DNA from 4 places in the Streptomyces sp. NPDC101181 genome. Region 4 is predicted to be linked to each of the others. Evidence: riboswitches for the same ligand, from Rfam matches in the RefSeq annotation. Region 4 holds a riboswitch; each other region holds the start of a gene.
The links. Region 4 has a riboswitch for cobalamin ahead of ACIRRU_RS30045 (CoA-acylating methylmalonate-semialdehyde dehydrogenase). Riboswitches for the same ligand answer to the same signal wherever they lie in the genome.
Positions count from the first base shown of each region.

Region 1: it holds a riboswitch for cobalamin, as region 4 does, so the genes downstream of both, metE (5-methyltetrahydropteroyltriglutamate--homocysteine S-methyltransferase) here and ACIRRU_RS30045 (CoA-acylating methylmalonate-semialdehyde dehydrogenase) in region 4, are expected to answer to the same signal.
Region 2: it holds a riboswitch for cobalamin, as region 4 does, so the genes downstream of both, ACIRRU_RS21900 (ABC transporter substrate-binding protein) here and ACIRRU_RS30045 (CoA-acylating methylmalonate-semialdehyde dehydrogenase) in region 4, are expected to answer to the same signal.
Region 3: it holds a riboswitch for cobalamin, as region 4 does, so the genes downstream of both, ACIRRU_RS22225 (prenyltransferase/squalene oxidase repeat-containing protein) here and ACIRRU_RS30045 (CoA-acylating methylmalonate-semialdehyde dehydrogenase) in region 4, are expected to answer to the same signal.

Region 1 covers NZ_JBIWOX010000030.1:28,153-31,352, reverse strand. The annotation lists gene ACIRRU_RS29345 (B12-binding domain-containing protein) at 48-1,148, opposite strand; cobalamin riboswitch at 1,291-1,510, shown strand; gene metE (5-methyltetrahydropteroyltriglutamate--homocysteine S-methyltransferase) at 1,675-3,200, shown strand, end outside.
Region 2 covers NZ_JBIWOX010000015.1:96,019-99,218, reverse strand. The annotation lists gene ACIRRU_RS21905 (FecCD family ABC transporter permease) at 1-643, opposite strand, end outside; gene ACIRRU_RS21900 (ABC transporter substrate-binding protein) at 640-1,689, opposite strand; cobalamin riboswitch at 1,749-1,936, opposite strand; gene ACIRRU_RS21895 (beta-ketoacyl-[acyl-carrier-protein] synthase family protein) at 2,056-3,200, opposite strand, start outside.
Region 3 covers NZ_JBIWOX010000015.1:172,921-176,120, reverse strand. The annotation lists gene ACIRRU_RS22230 (hypothetical protein) at 1-1,072, opposite strand, end outside; cobalamin riboswitch at 1,199-1,275, opposite strand; cobalamin riboswitch at 1,381-1,517, shown strand; gene ACIRRU_RS22225 (prenyltransferase/squalene oxidase repeat-containing protein) at 1,641-3,200, shown strand, end outside.
Region 4 covers NZ_JBIWOX010000034.1:16,939-20,138, reverse strand. The annotation lists gene ACIRRU_RS30055 (hypothetical protein) at 86-283, shown strand; gene cobF (precorrin-6A synthase (deacetylating)) at 462-1,292, opposite strand; cobalamin riboswitch at 1,459-1,637, shown strand; gene ACIRRU_RS30045 (CoA-acylating methylmalonate-semialdehyde dehydrogenase) at 1,865-3,200, shown strand, end outside.

The DNA.
Region 1 (3,200 bases), on a different contig from region 4:
CGCGGCCACGGGCGGGCCCCTCCGGCCGGCCGTGGCGCGAGCCCTCGTCAGCGGGGGGCGGGCGGTGCGGCGAGCGCGGAGCGGCCCGCCGCCAGCAGGCCGAGCGCGCGGGGGAAGTCGTGCAGCTGCCGGGCCAGGGAGTCGAGGGCCGGGATCATGGACGCGGCGGGCACCCGGCGCGCCGCCAGGATCTCGCGGGTCCAGCCGATGAACACGGTGAACAGGTCGTGGTCGTCCACGTACAGGGCCACGCTGAGGAACTCGACGATGTGGTCGATGTCCTCGGCGGTACGCTCCCGTTGCGCGTCGGTGTAGGCGCGCATCGCCGGGAAGTCCCTCTCCAGATCGGCGATCACCTGCCGGGCCAGGACCTGTTTGTTCGTGATCACGAACGTGTACTCCTGATCGCTCAGGTGCGGCAGGGTGTCCAGCCCCAGGAGTCCCGGAGCCTCCGTCCGCGGGGTCAGTCCGTCCGCCAGGGCGTCGGCCGCGGCGGGCGCGTCGGCCGCCCAGCCCTCGGCTCCCAGCAGCCGGGCGTAGCGGCCGTCGGCGCCGAAGGCCGCGCCGCCGACGAGGACCGGCATCCCCACGCTCTGGCAGGCGCTGATCGCCGCGTGGGCGGCGGGCAGGCGGGTGGGGATCGAGGAGGAGAGCAGCACCGCGTCGGCGTTCCGCTGCTGGATGTGGGCCACCAGGTGGGGAGTGGGGACCTGCGCGCCGAGGTAGTCCACCTCCCATCCCCGCAGGATCAGGGTCTCGGCCACCAGCCGGGCGGGCAGCGCGTGCCATTCGCCCTCGACGCAGGCGACGATGATCCGGCCGCGGGAACGCTCGTGCGGCCGGCGGCGGACCTCGCCGATGAGGGCGGAGATGCACCGGTCGCTGATGGCGCTGGCGCCGTGCTCCTGGGCCACGGTGATCCGGTTGGCGGCCCACTCCGTTCCGACCCGGGCCTGCACCGGGGCGATCACGTTCAGCAGGATGGTCTCGGCCGCGGCGCGTCCGGCCAGTATGTCGCCGTCGCACCCGCCCGCCGCCTCCAGTGCGCGGAGCACGAGGTCGATGGCGCGGGAGGAGTCGCAGGCGACGGCGGTCCGGAACAGCTCGTCACGCAGCCGTCCCAGCGACTCCGTGGCGGGGTGCCTCATGGGGGGAGAGACCATGCGTTTCATCCTCGCATCCCGCGGGGACCGGTCGGCCGCCCGAGTCCCGGCGGCCCCGCCCGTAAGTGACCTCCCTCACATGTCCGATCGTTGGACGCGGCCTCCCGGAGTCCGGGGGCAGCCCGTAGGCTCTCCCGCAGCAGCTGGTTCGCCCTGTCCGCCAGGCGGGGTGTCGCAAGAGGGAACCCGGTGGGAATCCGGGACTGCCCCGCAGCGGTATGTGGGAACGACCGCCGTCATACGCACTGGGTCCACGCAGGGCCCGGGAAGCGACGGCCAGTAGGTGTCCTGACGTCGTCAGGGCGCGCCCGCGAGTCCGAAGACCTGCCAACTGCCCGCGTCCGGACGATTTCGTACGCGGACATTCCGGTGACCTCGAGGGCGGGTCGGCGTACTGCACCAGACGGACGACCGCGCCTGTGCCGCGCGGGGTCGCTTCCGTCCGGTTCGCCATCCCTTCGCACCCTCGTCCGTCTCCGGACCAAGGATTCATCTCGCGAAGGAGAGTTCCGTGACACCGAAGCCCGCAGCCGCGGCAGCACACGCCACCGTGTACGGCTACCCCCGCCAGGGTCAGAACCGTGAACTGAAGAAGGCCGTCGAGGGGTACTGGAAGGGCCGCGTCGACGCGGAGGCCCTGCGGCGGACCGCCGCCGGTCTGCGCCGCACCAACTGGCAGCAGCTCGCCGACGCCGGTGTGGACGAGGTCCCGACCGGTGACTTCTCCTACTACGACCACGTCCTGGACACCAGCGTCATGGTCGGCGCGATCCCGGCGCGGCACCAGGACGCGGTGGACGCGGACGCCCTCGACGGCTACTTCGCGATGGCGCGGGGCACCCAGGACGTCGCTCCGCTGGAGATGACGAAGTGGTTCGACACCAACTACCACTACCTGGTGCCGGAGCTGGGCCCGGACACGGTGTTCACGGCGGACTCCGCCAAGCAGGTCGCGGAGTTCAAGGAGGCCCTGGCGCTCGGCCTCACGCCGCGCCCGGTCCTGGTCGGCCCCGTCACCTACCTGCTGCTCGCCAAGGCGGCCCCCGGTGTCGCCGCCGGATTCGAGCCGCTGACGCTGCTGGACCGGCTGCTGCCGGTGTACGCCGAGGTCCTGGCAGACCTGCGCGCGGCGGGCGCCGAGTGGGTGCAGCTGGACGAGCCCGCGCTCGTCCAGGACCGCACCCCGGCCGAGCTGAACGCCGCCGCCCGCGCCTACCGCGACCTCGGCGCCCTGGCCGACCGGCCCAAGCTGCTGGTGGCCTCCTACTTCGACCAGCTGGGGGACGCCCTCCTCGTTCTCGCCAAGGCGCCGGTCGACGGCCTGGCCCTGGACTTCACGGACGCGGCCGCCGCGAACCTGGCGGCGCTGGCCGCCGCGGGCGGCCTGCCCGGCAAGCGGCTGGTCGCGGGGGTCGTCAACGGCCGCAACATCTGGATCAACGACCTGGAGAAGTCCCTCGCGACCCTCGGCACGCTCCTCGGCCTCGCCGACCGCGTCGACGTCTCCGCCTCCTGCTCCCTGCTCCACGTCCCGCTGGACGCGGACGCCGAACGCGACATCGACCCGCAGATCGCCCGCTGGCTGGCCTTCGCCCGGCAGAAGACCGAAGAGATCGTCACGCTGGCCAGGGGGCTGTCGCGCGGCACCGAGGCCATCGGGGCCGAACTCGCCGCCAACCGGGCCGATCTGGCCTCCCGTACCAACTCGCCCATCACCCATGACCCGGCGGTGCGGGCCCGCACGGCGGCGGTCACCGACGCCGACGGCCGCCGCTCCCAGCCCTACCCGGAACGGGCCGCCGCGCAGCGCGCCCACCTCGGGCTGCCGCTGCTGCCGACGACCACGATCGGGTCGTTCCCGCAGACCACCGAGTTGCGGACCGCCCGCGCCGACCTGCGGGCGGGGCGGATCGACCAGGCCGGCTACGAGGAGCGGATCAAGAACGAGATCCGCGAGGTCCTCTCCTTCCAGGAGAAGGCCGGGATCGACGTCCTGGTGCACGGCGAGCCCGAACGCAACGACATGGTGCAGTACTT
Region 2 (3,200 bases), on a different contig from region 4:
GCAGCCAGAACAGCACCCCGCGGGTCTGCTCGGCGTCGGCCGACGTCATCACCACGAACGAGGTGAGCGCGGAGAACAGCTGCATCGCGGCCACCCCGGAGAGGACGACCCGGTCGGTGGTGCCGCCCAGGGTGTGGCTGAGCAGCAGCACCAGGGCGAACGAGCAGACGGCCCCGGCGAACGCCCCGGCGGAGAGGGACACCGCTCCCCCGCCGACGCCCAGGACGACCACCAGGACCGCCCCGGTGGAGGCGCCGGAGGAGACGCCGAGGACGAAGGGGTCGGCCAGCGGGTTGCGCAGCAGGGACTGCATCACCGTGCCGCACACCGCGAGCCCCGCCCCGCACACGGCGGCGAGCAGGGTGCGGGGCATCCGCAGGTTCCAGATGATGCCGTCCCGGATCGGGCTCAGCTCCGAGGCGCCGAACCCGAGGTGCGCGGCGACGGCCGACCAGACGTCGGGCACGGAGATCCGGGCGGGCCCGATGGTCACGGCGAGGGCGACGGAGGCCGCCAGGACCGCCAGTCCGCCGCCCCACAGGAGTACGGCGAGCGCCCTGGCGCTGTGGGCGCGGCCGCCGCCCGGAGCGGCGAGGGGCGGTGCACCGGACCGCTCCCTGGCCGCGGGGGTGTCCGTGCTCACCCCGTGAGGCCGAAGTCGCGCAGGGCGGCGGCGACGCGTTCCAGGCCCTCGACCGTGCGGATGGAGGGGTTCATCGCCTGGCCGCTCAGCAGAACGTACCGGCGGTTCTTCACGGCGTCCATGGTCCTGGTGACGGGGTTGGACTCCAGGAACTCGATCTTCTTCTCGGCGCTCTCGGCGGTCTGTGCGGTGCGGGTCAGATCGCCGATGACCAGGACGTCGGGGTTGCGGTCGGCGATGGTCTCCCAGCTGATCTGGGGCCATTCGTCGTAGGTGTCGTCGAAGACGTTCTTCGCACCGAGTTCTTTGGTGATGACGCCGGGCGCACCACAACAACCCGCGATGTAGGGGGCCTTGGAGTCGGAGAACCAGTACAGGAGCGACGCGCCGGAGGCGTCGACGCCCTCGGCGGCCTTCGTGACGCGGGCCCGGAGCTTCTCCACCAGGGCGTCCCCGCGCGCGGGGACGCCGAACACCCGGGCCAGTTCGCGGACTTCGGTGTAGACGCTGTCCATGGTCAGCGGTGTGGTGCGGGTTCCGTCGCCGCTGCCGCCGTTGTCCTTGCCGACGCAGTCGGCGGGTGAGACGTAGGTGGGGACGCCGAGTTTCTCGAACTGCTCGCGGGGGGCGACGCCACCCTTGGCGAGGGTGGAGGTGAGGGAGGCGCTGAGGAAGTCGGGTTCCTTGTCGAGGACCTTCTCGGACGAGGGGCGGTTCTCGGAGATCCGCTCGACGCCCGCGTTGGCCTTCTCCAGGCCCTTCATCACGGGGTCGGTCCAGGTGGCGGAGCCCGCGAGCCGGTCGGCGAGGCCGAGGGAGAGCAGGATCTCGGTCGAGCCCTGGTCGACGGAGACGGCCCGGCGCGGCGGGGCCTTCACCGTGACGGTGTGGCCGCAGTTCTCCAGGGTGACCGGGTAGCCGTCGGCCGCGCCGCCCCCGGCCGCCGTGGAACCGCCGCCGCCGCAGGCCGTCAGCAGGAGGAGTCCCGCCGTGAGCAGGGCGGCGGTGCGTATCGGTACGGGGATGGCCGTGGACGTGGGCAGCACAGAAGGACCTCGTGTCTCTGGGCCCAGCCGCGGAGCCCGTCGTACGGTTCCCGTGCCCCGGCGCGGGTACGGGCGCCAGCAGGTCTTCGGACTCGGGTTCGTCCGGGCGGGACGCCTTCCCGGAGCAGATCACCGCTCCAGTGGCCGTGGCCCCGCCCGTCCCCCTCACCGCTGCGCGTCAGTTCCGGATTCGCACCGGATTCCCTGACCCCGTCGCCGGGGTTCGACTGGCCCCGGCAAGCTATCACGCGTCTTCACGCAGATCAGCGGCGGTTCGCCGGACCCGTGACCACGCCCCCGGGGGCCGGTGCGGCGCGGGATCGTCCCGCCGCACCGGCCCGCCGGCTTCCGTTCGCCGCCTCGGTGTTACGGAGCGGCTTCCAGCGCGATCACCGCGTTCTGGCCACCGAAGCCGAAGGAGTGGCTGACGGCGCGCCGCACGGGCGCCTCACGCGGCGTCTTGGTGACGCAGTCGATGTCGAAGCCGGGGGCCGGGGTGTCCAGGTTCGCGACCGGCGGGATCAGCCCGTGCTGGAGGGTGAGGATGGTCAGGCCGGTCTCGATGGCTCCGGCCGCCCCCATGCAGTGGCCCAGCACCCCCTTGGCGGCGGTGACCGGCGGGCGGTGCGGGTAGGCCCGCCCGATCAGGGCGGCTTCGGTGGCGTCGCCCTGGGGGGTCGATGTCCCGTGCGCGTTGACGTGGTCGACGTCCTCGGCGCGCCAGTCCGCGTCACGCAGCGCGGCGTCGACGGCCGCCCGTGCGACGTCCCCGGAGGGGTGCGGGCTGGTGGGGTGATGGGCGTCGGTGGTCTCTCCGACGCCCGTGATCAGCGCCCGGGGTACCGCGCCCCGGGCGCGCGCCTCCTGGGCCCGTTCCAGGACCATGACGGCGGCGCCCTCCCCCATGACGAGCCCGGCCCGGTCGGCGGCGAAGGGGCGGCACAGGCGGGCGGGGTCGCCGTCCCGCGCGGCCGCGGCGCCGGAGCGGGCGAGGCCCGTCATGGCGACCGGGAACACGATCGACTCGGTGGCCCCGGCGATCGCGATGTCGCACCGGCCGAGGGTCAGCAGGTCCCGGGCGACCGACAGCGCGGTCACCCCGGACGAACAGGCCGTGCACGGCGCCAGGCTGGGCCCGGTGGCCTTCATCCGGATGGCGATCTCGGCCGCGGGCATGTTGGGGATGGTCAGCAGGATGCCCGAGGGGGAGGTGGCCTCGGGTCCGCGCCGCTCCAGGGCGACGGCCTGTTCGGTGAGTCCGGCGGAGCCGCCGCTGCTGGTGCCGACGACCACGGCGACCCGGGCGCCGTCCCACTGCGCCGGGTCGAGTCCGGCGTCCGCGACCGCCTCCCGGGCGGCGAGGACGGCGAACTTGACGTACCGGCCCATCCGGAACGCCGTACGGCCGCCGACCGCGCCGTCCAGGTCGATGCCGGAGACCGTGCAGGCGAAGTCGACCGCGCAGCCGTCGAGTTCGGGCACGGTGCGGGCGGGCGAGCGTCCGGCCAGGA
Region 3 (3,200 bases), on a different contig from region 4:
CCGGGGTGACCGGGGCGGGCGGGGCCGCGGTGAAGCCGCCGCCCGCGACGGCGCGCAGACCGTCCAGTGAGGAGTAGGCGGACGGGGAGGTGTCGGAGGGCTGGTACTTGAAGCCGCCGCCCGGGTTGAACTGCTGGGCGATGAGGAAGTCGACCGGGGTCCTGCCCATCGGGGTGAGGAAGTCCCCGGTCTGCGGGTTGATGCCGCAGGCGTTGAGCCCGGAGACGGCCCAGCCGTTGGAGCTGGTGTTGATGCCGTACATGGCGTTGAACGCGCCGCTGTTGTTGACCAGCTTGCTCTTGAGGAACGCCTTGGCCTGGAGGATGTCGGCGTCGGTGCCGGGCACGCCGGACACGCAGAGCGCGGCCATCGAGGCGCCCGTCATGTCGACGTCGCTCGGCTTGTTCAGCTCGGTGGCGTTGCCCTCGGCCTTGGCGTAGGTCCAGCCGCCGTCGTTGTGCTGGTTGGCCCGGAGGCGGGTGACGACGCGGTCGAGAAGGGCCTGCGGGACGCGCTGGCCGCCCGCCTGGGTTCTCGCGCCCCCCAGGGCGAGGGCGGCGAAGACGGTGCCGTTGTAGTTGGCGGACGGGCCGAAGTAGCCGGCCTCCGCGTTCTGCCAGTAGCCGTAGATGTCGGCGATCAGGTTGCGCGAGGCGGAGACCCGGGCGGGGTCGATCCCGGCGGCGTACGCGTTGAGCGTGCCGCGCTGGTAGTCGGTGACGACGGGGGTGGCGGAGGGCCAGCCGGGGGTGGCCAGGAGGTTGCGGTAGACGGTGCGGGCGTTCTTCGTCGCGTCGCCGCCGGGCGTCACGTCGACGGCGGCCGTTCCGGCGGCGGCGAGGGCGCTGAAGGCCCACTCGTTGGAGAGCCCCGGCCCGGCGTACGAACCGTCGGCGGCCTGGAGGGACTTGACGTACGCCACACCGTTGGTCTTCGAGGTGGCGATCTGGGCGGGCGTGGACGTCGCCGCGGCGGGCAGCGCCGTGAGGACGAACGCCCCCAGCACGGCGGGCGCCACGAGGGCGATCCGGCGGGGCGTACGCGAGGTGCGGGACGTGGCAGAACGGGGCATGGGCCTGCTCCTGAGGATGAGGGGCGCGCGGCACCGCGGCGCCTCCCGGGCCGCACAGGGCAGGGCAGGGCGGGTGGCCGACGCCTGAACGCGTGGGTACGGCTTCTCCTGGTACAGCTGCCGGATGGGCATTCGGGCTCGGGAACGGCCCCCTGCCGCCCCACACCGCTGCGCGTCAGCCCCGGATTCGCACCGGGTTCCCCCACACGGCAGGCCAGGACGCTACCCGAGGCGGCAGGGGTGCGCCAGGGAGGGGCGCGGCGTGCGCCGCGGGGCCCGCCGGGGAGACGCGGAACACCTTGACGCTCTCTTCGAGAGCGTGTTCCAATCCGCCTGATAAGCACTCAGCCCCAGGGGAAGCCGGTCGAAATCCGGCGCTGACCCGCAACCGTGGGCCCGCCACCGCGCGGGCGAGCCGGACTGCCTGGGACCAGGATTTTCAGCGAGAAGCGCCGTCGCGGACTACGGCGTGGTTCGAACAGCTCCCCGTGGGCGGCCCGTTCGGGGCTCGCCCCCGCCGGGTGCCTTCTGCCACGCGGGGCCCGCCCGGACGACACGAGGGGCCGTGGTGGGGACCGCACAGCAACGGAACCGGCATGCCGGGAAGAGGAGACTTCTGTCGTCGGTCTCCGCCATCGCGTTGATCTTCGCCGCGAGCGTCGCCTTCGTGAGCGGGGCCGTCCCGGCGTCGGCCGACCCGGTCGGGGAGTGCACGGCCACCAGGGGAGCGGTCGTCGCGGTGGACTTCGGCCCGTTCGGCGGCGGGGTGGTGCGCGGCTGCGACACCACGCCGACCAGCGGCTACGAACTGCTCCACGAGGGCGGCTTCACCACCGAGGGCACCCAGCACGACGGCGACGGCTTCATCTGCCGGATCGGTGCGGGCTCCTTCAACTCCGGTACGCGGTACCCCACTCCGGCCACCGAGGACTGCGTGCTGACCCCGCAGGCCACCGCCTACTGGTCGTACTGGATCGCCGCTCCCGGCCAGGAGACCTGGTCCTACAGCCCGCTCGGCGCGATGGACCGCAAGCCCAAGGCGGGCGACGTGGACGCCTGGGTGTTCGGCGGCACCGATGTCGGCGGCACCACCGGACGCCCCGACTTCACCCCGGACGAGGTGCGGGCCGGCGGGGGCGGGACACCCGGCCCCACCGGGGGCCCGACGGACGGTCCGAGCGTTCCCGCCGGGGAGATCGACCTGCCCGCCGCCGCCCGCTGGGTGACCGGCCAGCTGCGGGACGACACCCATGTGGCGGACCCGGACACCGGGGCGCACGACGACGTGCTGACCACCGAGGCCGCGTACGCGCTCGCCGCGGCGGGCGGGAGGAGCCCGGCCCTGGACAAGGTGGCCGCCCACCTCACCACCCGGACCGGTCCCTACGCCTACCCGAACGGGACCGACGAGGCGCCCGACGCCCCCGCGGCGGCCCGGCTGGCGCTGCTCGCGGAGATCACCGGGGGCGACCCGCGGGCCTTCGGCGGGCGCGATCTGCTCGGCGACCTCAAGGAGAACGTCTGCCCGGCGGGCCCCGAGTCCGGGGCCCCCACACCCGGCTGCACGGCCAAGGGCGACTTCCGCGGCGCGCAGTACGCGGACGGGCAGGCGCTGTCCGTGCTGGCCCTGCTGCGCGGCGGCGTGGAACCGCCCGCGGCGAGCACGGCCCGGCTGACCCAACTGGTGTGCCAGGACGGCTCGGTGACCAGCATCCTGATCACCCCCGGCGAGAACTGCGACGGCGACCCGGCCACCACCGGACTGGTCGCGCTGGTGCTCGACGAGGCGGGCGGCCAGGACACGGCCGTCGCCAGGACCCGCGCGTACCTGCGGAAGGCCCAGCTGGAGACCGGCGCGTTCCCGGGGTACAACGGCGCGACCACCGGCTCGATCACGGCGACCGCGTACGCGGCGCAGGCGCTGCGCGCGCTCGGTGACGGCGGCGCGGCCGACGCGGCGGTCTCCTGGCTGTCGCGGCAGCAACTGGACGACGGTGGCTTCGGGTTCGAGGAGAGCGCCACCGACGGTGCGCTCTACCCGACCGCGCCCGCCGTGCTCGCGGGGGCGGACACCAGCCTGGTCACGCTGACCGCGAAGCCCGTGGAGCCGACCCTTCCGCCGACCACT
Region 4 (3,200 bases):
CCACGGAGCGTCACAGGCCGTTCTTCTTCCCACTACACGGCCCCTCCGATCCCCGGCGGGGCCGATCGAGGAACGGAAACGCCATATGAAGAAGACAGTCGGGTGGGCCCAGGACGGCGACGACTGGACGATCACCGTGAACGGCACGCAGTACCGCGCCGTCGAGCGGCCGTCGGACGGCCGGGTGAACAACTACCTGGTGCGGGGTGACGATCTGAGCGCCGAGTGCCCGAGCCTCGGTCACGGCCTCGGCGTGATCCGGGAGTACGAGTCCCGGCGCTGACCCCGGCCGGTCCGACGACGAGGTGCGGAGGCCACCCCAGGCCCGCACCTCGCACGGCCCCGCTCGCCGCCTCGCCACGCCCCCGGACGGGATCCGGTCCCCGCCTCGTCACGGCCGCGCTCCGGTGCGGCGCGCGCCGGGCGCGCGGGCCCGCCCATCGGCCGGCGCGGGCAGCCGGTCAGCCCGGGGCGCCGTCCGCGCCCGCTGCCGGACGGTCCGTCTCCTCCGTGCTCTGGCGCAGCAGGTAGGTGTCCATGATCCAGCCGTGCCGTTCGCGGGCCTCCGCCCGCAGCCGGCTGATCCGCCCGGCGACCTCGTCGAGCGGTCCGGAGACCAGGATCTCGTCGGGCGTGCCGATGTAGGCGCCCCAGTGGATCCACAGGCCGCGCCCCGTCAGCTGGGTGAAGGTCTCGTGGCCGTCGAGCATCACCACGATGTCGCCGTCATCCTCGGGGAAACCCTGGGCGAGGCGCCTGCCGGGGGTGATGTGGATGGGGCGGCCGACCCGGTTGAGGGTGACGCGGTGCCGGGCCGCGAGGGCGGAGACGCTGCTGATGCCCGGGACCACCGTATGGCCGAAATCCACCGTGCCCCGGTCCCGGATGTCCTCCAGGATCGCGAGGGTGCTGTCGTACAGGGACGGGTCGCCCCACACCAGGAACGCCCCGCACTCCCCCGGTGCCAGTTCCTCGATGATCAGGCGTTCGCAGATGTCGGCCCGCCGGTGGCGCCAGTCGTGCACGGCCGAGGTGTAGCGCGCGCCGTCGTCCTGGGTGCGGTCGCGCCACGGGTCCTCGGCCTCGACGACCCGGTAGGGGCCGGTGAGGTGTTCGTCCAGGATGTCGCGCCGCAGCCGGGTCAGCGACTCCTTCTCCCGGCCCTTGCCCAGGACGAAGAACACCTCGGCCCGGCGCATCGCCTTCACCGCGGCGAGGGTCAGGTGGTCGGGGTCGCCGGCGCCCATGCCGATGACCAGGATGTGCCGGGGTGCCGCGTTGTTCTCCGCCATGTCTGCCATGTCTGCCGTGCCCGTCGTGTCCGCGTCCGCCATGTGCGCCGATCATGCCAGGTGGCGCGGGCACGCCACTGATCCGGTGGACACACCAGGGGCGGGGTGGACTTACTAGGACGTCCAACTATATGTTCGGGGCAGAGGGGTGCCCGATGTGCAGTCGGGTGCTCCGAAGGCCCGCGGTGTCAGGGAAGCCGGTGCGATTCCGGCGCGGTCCCGCCACTGTGACCGGGGAGTTCGTCCTCGCAGGACCCGCCACTGACGGAGCGTAGGCCGTCGGGAAGGCAGGGGACGCGCGCTGATCCGGGAGTCAGGATACCGGCCGCGGGTTGTTCCGTGTTTCCACGAGGATGGAGCAGACACGCATGGCACCGGTCCGCACCCACGGCCCCGCAGGCACGTCCCGGCGAGCGGTTCTCCCCGCCCCCTGACGGCCTTCGCCCTCCGCGTCCCCCTGACGGCGAGTCCGTCCGCGTCCGCGCGCATCCGACCGGTGCGCCGCGGCCCGGCGGGCCCGTGCGCCATCCCCGGATCTCACCTGGCGATCTCACCGACGAGAGCAGGCTTCCATGGTCCGCGAACTCACCCACTTCATCGGCGGCAAGCACACGTCCGGTACCTCGGGCGGCTTCGGCGACGTCTTCGACCCCAACACCGGCCGGGTGCAGGCCCGGGTTCCCCTGGCCGACCGTGCCGAGACGGAGGCGGCCGTCGCCGACGCCGTCGAGGCGCAGCGCGCGTGGGGCGAGTGGAACCCGCAGCGCCGCGCCCGGGTGCTGCTGCGCTTCCTGCGACTCGTCGAGCAGGAGAAGGACTCGCTGGCCCGGCTCCTCTCCTGCGAGCACGGCAAGACCGTGGCCGACGCGCACGGCGACATCGCCCGCGGACTGGACGTGGTGGAGTTCGCCGCGGGCGTCCCGCACCTGCTGAAGGGCGAGTTCAGCGACAACGCGGGCGCCGGGATCGACGTCCACTCGCTGCGCCGCCCGCTCGGCGTGGTCGCGGGCATCACCCCGTTCAACTTCCCCGCGATGATCCCGCTGTGGAAGGCCGCGCCCGCTCTGGCCTGCGGCAACGCCTTCATCCTCAAGCCCTCGGAGCGGGACCCCTCGGTGCCGCTGCGGCTGGCCGAACTGTTCCTGGAGGCGGGGCTTCCGCCCGGGGTGCTGAACGTCGTCAACGGCGGCAAGGAGGCCGTGGACACCCTGCTGGAGGACCCGCGCGTGAAGGCGCTCGGCTTCGTCGGCTCGACGCCGGTCGCCGCGCACATCTACGCCACGGCCGCCGCCCACGGCAAGCGCGCGCAGTGCTTCGGCGGGGCGAAGAACCACATGATCGTGATGCCGGACGCCGACCTGGACCAGGCGGTGGACGCAATGATCGGCGCCGGGTACGGCTCGGCGGGCGAGCGGTGCATGGCCGTCTCGGTGGCGGTGCCGGTCGGGGAGGCCACCGCCGACGCGCTGGTCGCCCGGCTCGCCGAGCGGATCGCCGGACTGCGCATCGGCCGCTCGGACGACCCGGAGGCCGACTTCGGGCCGCTGGTGGGCCGGGACGCGGTGGACCGGGTGCGCGGCTATGTCGACCTGGGGGTCGAGGAGGGCGCCGAACTGGTCGTGGACGGGCGCGGCTTCACCCTGGAGGGGCACGAGGAAGGGTTCTTCGCCGGCGCCACGCTCTTCGACCGGGTCACCCCGGAGATGCGGATCTACCAGGAGGAGATCTTCGGTCCGGTCGTCTGCGTGGTCCGGGCCGCCGACTACGAGGAGGCGCTGCGGCTGCCCTCGGAGCACCCGTACGGCAACGGGGTGGCGCTGTTCACCCGGGACGGCGACACGGCCCGCGACTTCACCCGGCGCGTGGACACCGGGATGGTGGGCGTCAACGTGCCGATCCCGGTCCCGG